2 regions of the Dyadobacter sp. CY351 genome follow, and region 2 is predicted to be linked to the other one. Evidence: riboswitches for the same ligand, from Rfam matches in the RefSeq annotation. Region 2 holds a riboswitch; the other holds the start of a gene.

Region 1 (3,426 bases), on a different contig from region 2:
GCCCGGACCTTCAATAATGGTTTGCACGTCGTGCTTCCAGGCAATTTTTGTCAGCTCGCCCAAGGTTTCCAGCTCGGAAAATTGTGCGGCATCATTGGCATCTGCAATGCAGCCCGGACGCAAACCATCACCCAGCGAAAACGCGACATCATAAGCTTTCATAATCTCGCAGATCTCCTCAAAATGCGTGTAAAGGAAATTTTCCTTGTGATGAGCCAGACACCATTTGGCCATGATCGAGCCGCCGCGGGAAACAATTCCCGTGATCCTTTTGGCCGTAAGCGGAATGTAACGCAGCAAAACGCCGGCATGAATCGTGAAGTAATCCACTCCCTGTTCGGCCTGCTCAATGAGCGTGTCTCGGAACAATTCCCAAGTCAAGTCTTCGGCCTTACCATTTACTTTTTCCAAAGCCTGATAAATCGGAACGGTGCCAATGGGAACGGGTGAGTTGCGGATGATCCACTCGCGGGTTTCGTGAATGTTCTTGCCGGTTGAAAGATCCATGATCGTATCAGCACCCCAGCGGCAAGCCCAAACGGCTTTTTCGACTTCTTCCTCAATGGTGGATGACACCGCGGAGTTGCCAATGTTGGCATTGATTTTAACCAAAAAATTACGACCAATGATCATCGGCTCGCTTTCCGGATGGTTGATGTTCACCGGAATCACTGCGCGGCCGGCTGCTACTTCGGAGCGCACAAATTCGGGTGTGATGAAGTTAACCGGCGTATTTGCCCCAAAACTATGGCCGCGATGCTGGTGCGAAAGCGAACCCGCTTTGCCGTTTAATTCCAACAGATTTTCCTGGATACGCTGATTTTCCCGTATCGCAATGTATTCCATTTCCGCAGTAATAATGCCCTTTTTTGCATAATGCAATTGAGATACATTCGCACCCGGTTTGGCCCGAAACGGCTTGGTAATGTGCGCAAAGCGCAGTGCATCCAATGAAGGATCCGAAAGTCGCTGCTGTCCGTATTGCGAGCTGATGCCTTCCAGCTGCTCTACATCCTGCCGTGCTTTAATCCACTCTGCACGCAACGCAGGCAATCCTTTTTTTACATCGATTTCAACATTGGGATCTGTAAAAGGGCCACTCGTGTCGTAGACCGTGACAGGCGCATTTTTCTCCACCTGGCCTAGCTTTCCATGCAAACGCGTGTCGGTTAGTGCAATTTCCCGCATCGCAACGGACACATTGTGCAGGCTGCCTTTTACGTAAATTTTCCGTGAATTCGGGAACGGGTCGGTGGTTACACTGCCGCTTTGTGGCGTTTTTTCGGTTTTCATAAAATGTTGGATTAAGGATAAAACAAATGGGAAGAATGGAGGCTAGCCGCCTTGCGTGGCTGTGATCAGCATGACACGATCGTGCGGTTGCAACGGATGCGCAGCCCACGCCGTTTTAGGGATAACCGACTGGTTTACAGCGACAGCGATCCCTTTGGCAGGATCTGGGAAAAGAGCAGAAAGTAATTGCTGGACCGAGAGCGGTTCAGAAAATTCACGCGATTGACCGTTGATGATAATTTCCATTCTGAATAATGTTTTTGAGAAAAACTTCAGGAATGGACCTTTTGGAAGAAAGATACATTGAGATACAATAGCAGTATCTCTTACTTTTCCCTTCGGCAGTACTAACTGCATCAGGTTCAAAGGGTATTATCTCAGTCCGCATTTCGGGACACCCCTAAAGTTTGGACAAAGCTATCGCAAAAAATGTATTTTCAAAAATTAACCAGAGAAAACACGGCGAAACGAAGCAATAGAAGCACTTTTATTTTAAGAATTATCGGGTAACTTTAAGGTCATATTTACCAATTATATCGAACCTACGTTACTTGATGGATCTTATTATCAGAAGCGCTGCTCCAAAGGATTTGCCATCCCTGTTAGAAATTATTAATCACGCCATTCTCAACACCACCGCCATTTACGATTACGAACCCCGCACGCTGGACGAGCAAAGGGAATGGTTTGAGAAAATGTTCAATGACGGCATGCCCGTGATTGTCGCGGAAAGGGAAGGAAAAGTGATTGGTTACGGCTCTTACAATATTTTCCGGCCGAAAATAGGCTACAAATTCAGCGTAGAGCATTCGATTTACCTTGATGAAAAATCAAGAGGTTTAGGCGTGGGAGGCAAACTCCTCGGCAGCCTCATCCAACGCGCCCGCGAATCCGGCCTGCACAGCATGATCGCTGGTATAGATGCCGCCAACCGCGGCAGCATTGAATTTCACAAGAAATATGGGTTTGTGGAGAAGGGTTATTTGAAGGAGGTGGGATATAAGTTCGATCAGTGGCTGGATTTGGTTTTTATGCAGTTGTTGTTGGAAGAAGATTGAGGAATAAATCGCGGAGCGATGTAATATCGGTAGCCGTCGCGCGGTAGGAAAAAAGGATAGATAAAATAGACGCAAATCCCGGAGGGATGTAATATTGGTGGCCGCCGTGCGGTAGGAATCCAAAAAGATACAAAAAATAGAAATCCCGGAGGGATATAATATTGGTAGCCATCGGGAAACATGTCCGATATAAAAAATCCCGGAGGGATGTAACAGCATGAACGTTGTTACATCCCTCCGGGATTTTTATTTTTCGATCTACATTTTTTGCTACCGCACGGCGGCCGCCGATATTACATCCCTCCGGGATTTACATTTTCACATCTCCCTTTTTTCCTACCGCGCGGCGGCCGCCAATATCTCATCCCTCCGGGATTTGCGTTCAATGCGCCCTTCCGGTCTCCACATACGTCTCTTCATCGCCCGTCGGTTTGCCTTGCCACCAGGATGCTAAAATTGATCCGGTAATGTTCATTAACGGCCCGAAAATCGCGGGTGCTAGCCCAACGGTGGCCATTTTCCCCATTTCTTTGGCTATTCCTGATGCCAGTCCTCCATTTTGCATGCCTACTTCAATGGCTATGGTGCGGCAGTCGCGTTCGCTCATTTTGAAGAGGCGGCCGGACCAGTAACCTAATGTGTATCCCGATAAATTGTGGATTAGTACGAGCAAGAGCAATGTTGGCCCGATGGTGAGCAGGCTGTCGCGGCCTGCGGCGGTGATGATGACGATGATGAATGCGATGCCGGCCATGGAAACGATCGGCATGGCGTCATCGAGCCACTTGGCTTTGCCGCTGAAAAATTTGTTGAAAAGCAATCCGGCGCCGATTGGGATGATGACCATTTTAATGATGTCCCACATCATGTGCAGGGTGTCGATTTGTACAAATGCACCTGCTAATGCACTCATTAACAATGGCGTCACGATAGGAGCGAGCATTGTAGAGATCGCTGTGATGGTGATCGATAATGCCAGGTTTGCTTTGGCCAGATAGGAAATTACATTTGAAGCCATTCCGTTTGGTGAACAGCCGATGAGGATAATTCCGGCAGCGATTTCGGGTGGGAAGCC
Region 2 (3,426 bases):
AGTCGCGGGATCCACGTTTTTTTCTTTGCAAGAAATCACCGCCGCACTTGTCAGCAGGATGGCCAGAAATAGTTTTATTTTCATAAACGGCTACGCATTTTCTAAAAATACCTGCTCTATAATGTCACAAGCCTCATTCATTTGTTCTTCGTTGATGACCAAAGGCGGCGCAAAGCGGATTTTGTTACCATGCGTCGGCTTACATAACAACCCTTTTTCCATCATTTTGTAACAAAGATCCATGGCCGTGTGGCTGTCTTCCGTATCATTGATCACGATCGCATTCAAAAGACCCTTTCCTCTAACGACTTCAATCAGAGAACATTGCTTTTGCAAATCCATTATTCTGTTTCTGAAAAGCTGGCCCATTTTCTCCGCATTATCCGCGAGATTTTCGTCAATAACAACCTGCAAAGCGGCCACCGTGACGGCACAAGCCAGAGGGTTTCCGCCATATGTCGAACCGTGCTCGCCCGGCGCGATCGTCAGCATCACTTCATCATCCGCCAACGCTGCAGAAACGGGCATTACACCTCCTGAAAGTGCTTTTCCAAGAACCAGAATGTCCGGCTTCACGCCTTCCCAATCGCAGGCGAGACGTTTCCCTGTTCGCCCGATGCCTGTTTGCACTTCGTCGGCGATGAAAAGCACATTGTATTTGGTACAAAGGTCCCGGACGCCTTTGAGATAACCCTCCTGAGGAACTACGACACCAGCCTCGCCCTGGATCGGCTCGACCATAAAACCTGCAATGTTCGGATCGGATTTAAATGCATTTTCCAATGTTTCGAGATCATCAAAAGGGATTATTTCAAAACCTGGCAAAAACGGCCCGTAATCATTCGTGCTCGAAGGGTCGGTGGAAGCAGAAATCGCAGCCAATGTTCTTCCCCAGAAATTGCCCGAAGCGTAAATCGTTTTGGCCTTATTGGGTTCAATTCCTTTTACTTTATAAGCCCATTTTCTCGTCAGCTTCAAAGCCGTTTCCCCGCCTTCCACGCCGGAATTCATCATTAATGCTTTATCAAATCCAAAATACTCACAAAGAAATTTCTCACATTCACCCAGCTTATCATTATAAAAAGCCCGTGAAGTAAGCGTCAGCTTCTGCGCCTGCGCAACCATTGCCTCTACAATTTTCGGATGACAATGTCCCTGACTCACAGCACTGTAAGCAGACAGAAAATCCAGATATCGTTTTCCTTCCACATCCCACACATGCACACCCAGCCCGCGTTCCAGCACGACGGGCATCGGCTTATAATTATGCGCCCCATAGCGATATTCCAGTTCCATCACCGCCCGCGAAGCATTCAATTCAATCGTGTCTGTATAGTTCGTCATTCCTGAAGTTAGGTTGGTTTTATATGTTATGTAAAAATAAGGAAAAGCTTGAATCATCCGCTGTTGTGGCGTAGCTTTGCAGGATAATCTCAAGGGGTGCCCTACCGAACGGGCTGAGATCAAACCCATGAACCTGATCCGGGTAATGCCGGCGTAGGGAGAGAAAAAGCAACCATTTGATAGGTGGCCCCTGCCTGTTGTAACCCAAAAATCGCAATGCGAAACGTTACTACCTATCTGTTTATATTCATAATCAGCACATTACCATTCCGTTCTGCGTTCGCGCAACGCTCCATTTCCGGCCGCGTTACCGATGCGGAAGATGGAAAACCACTGCCCGGCGCAACCATCAAAGCAGGCGAAATCCGCGGCACGCAGACCGACGGTTCAGGAAATTTCAGCTTAAAGAACATTGCAGAGAACATCGCCGCCCTCGAAGTGTCCTACATCGGTTACCAAACTCAAAAACTGCCCCTTTCATCCGAAAACCAATTGGAAATAAGGCTTTCCAAAAGCACTTTCCAGGCGGATGAAGTGATCATTAACGCCACCCGCGCCAACGACAAATCGGCCATGGCATACAGCACGGTTTCTGCCGAAGCCATTGATAAACAAAATCTTGGACAGGATTTACCCGTTCTGCTCAACTTCACGCCTTCGCTCGTGAGCACGAGTGATGCCGGCGCAGGCATCGGTTACTCGGGCATCCGCATACGCGGTTCGGATGCGACGCGCATCAATGTGACGGTGAACGGGATTCCTTACAATGATGCGGAAAGCCAGGGTGTTTTTTGGGTTAATATGCCGGATTTTGCTTCGTCGGTTAGCAGCATTCAAATCCAGCGTGGCGTAGGCACTTCTACCAATGGCGCTGGGGCTTTCGGGGCTTCGGTGAACATTAATACAAATGCTTTCCGCGAGGAAGCTTATGCGGAGCTGAACAATTCTTATGGCTCATTCAATACATTCAAAAACACATTGAAAGTCGGTTCCGGGCTGATTAAGGATAAATTCACCTTTGATGCGAGACTATCGCGGGTGTCGTCGGATGGTTATGTGGACCGGGCTTCTTCGGAATTGCATTCTTATTATTTGTCGGGAGGATTTTTTGGTAAAAAGAGTTTTGTGCGGGTAAATGTGTTTTCGGGCAACGAGCGGACTTACCAATCCTGGAATGGCGTGCCGGAAGCCAAGTTGCGCGGCGATCGGGAAGGTGTTTTGAGCTATATTGATCGCAATGGTCTAGGCGAAAAAGATGCGCAGAATTTACTGGAATCAGATAACCGGACTTACAATTCTTACACCTATAAAAACGAGGTCGATAATTACCGCCAGGATCATTACCAGATCGTTTCATCGCATAATCTTAGCGATAAATGGATCTTTAACCTCAATGCATTTCTGGTTCGTGGCTTGGGTTATTACGAGCAATCCAGAATGGGAGACGATTACAGCAATTACAATTTGCCCAATGTGGTTATCGGCCAGGATACGCTTACGAGCACGGATCTGATCCGTCGCCGCTGGCTGGATAATTACTTTTACGGCTCTACATTTTCATTGGAATACAACAGTTTTAAAAAGCTGACTGCCAGCTTTGGCGGCGGTTATAACCAATATGACGGCGACCATTATGGCCGAATTGTGTGGGCGCGCAATGCCGGGAACATTGAAAACGACCATCAATATTATTACAGCAAAGGCATTAAGAAAGATTTCAACATTTATGGAAAGGTTTACTATCAGCTGACGCCCAAACTCAATGCGTTCGCCGATTTGCAGTTCAGAAATGTGAGTCACAACATTAAGGGAACGGACAATGATCAGATCGCCCTGGCAACGGATGAGGCCTATGCTTTTTTTAATCCAAAAGCTGGCTTAACCTATCAGTTGGCGGATCAAAGTTCGGTTTATGCGTCTTATAGCGTAGGAAACCGCGAGCCTAACCGGGATGATTTTACTTCATCGACGGCTGGATTATTTCCAAAAAGCGAACAACTGCAGAATGTGGAAGCAGGTTTCAAAACGCAGCGTGGCATCTGGGCTTTCTCGGCGAATTATTATTTGATGGCTTATAAAAAT

What was found. Region 2 has a riboswitch for thiamine pyrophosphate ahead of L0660_RS23725 (TonB-dependent receptor). Riboswitches for the same ligand answer to the same signal wherever they lie in the genome.
Region 1: another riboswitch for thiamine pyrophosphate. It lies ahead of thiS (sulfur carrier protein ThiS); the one in region 2 lies ahead of L0660_RS23725 (TonB-dependent receptor).

The regions. Positions count from the first base shown of each region.
Region 1 is NZ_JAKFFU010000007.1:162,613-166,038, forward strand. Features, by position in the region: gene thiC (phosphomethylpyrimidine synthase ThiC) at 1-1,293, opposite strand, end outside; gene thiS (sulfur carrier protein ThiS) at 1,336-1,539, opposite strand; TPP riboswitch at 1,610-1,705, opposite strand; gene L0660_RS15005 (GNAT family N-acetyltransferase) at 1,848-2,351, shown strand; gene L0660_RS15010 (bile acid:sodium symporter family protein) at 2,734-3,426, opposite strand, start outside.
Region 2 is NZ_JAKFFU010000014.1:193,261-196,686, forward strand. Features, by position in the region: gene L0660_RS23715 (S41 family peptidase) at 1-84, opposite strand, end outside; gene rocD (ornithine--oxo-acid transaminase) at 91-1,344, opposite strand; TPP riboswitch at 1,427-1,520, shown strand; gene L0660_RS23725 (TonB-dependent receptor) at 1,561-3,426, shown strand, end outside.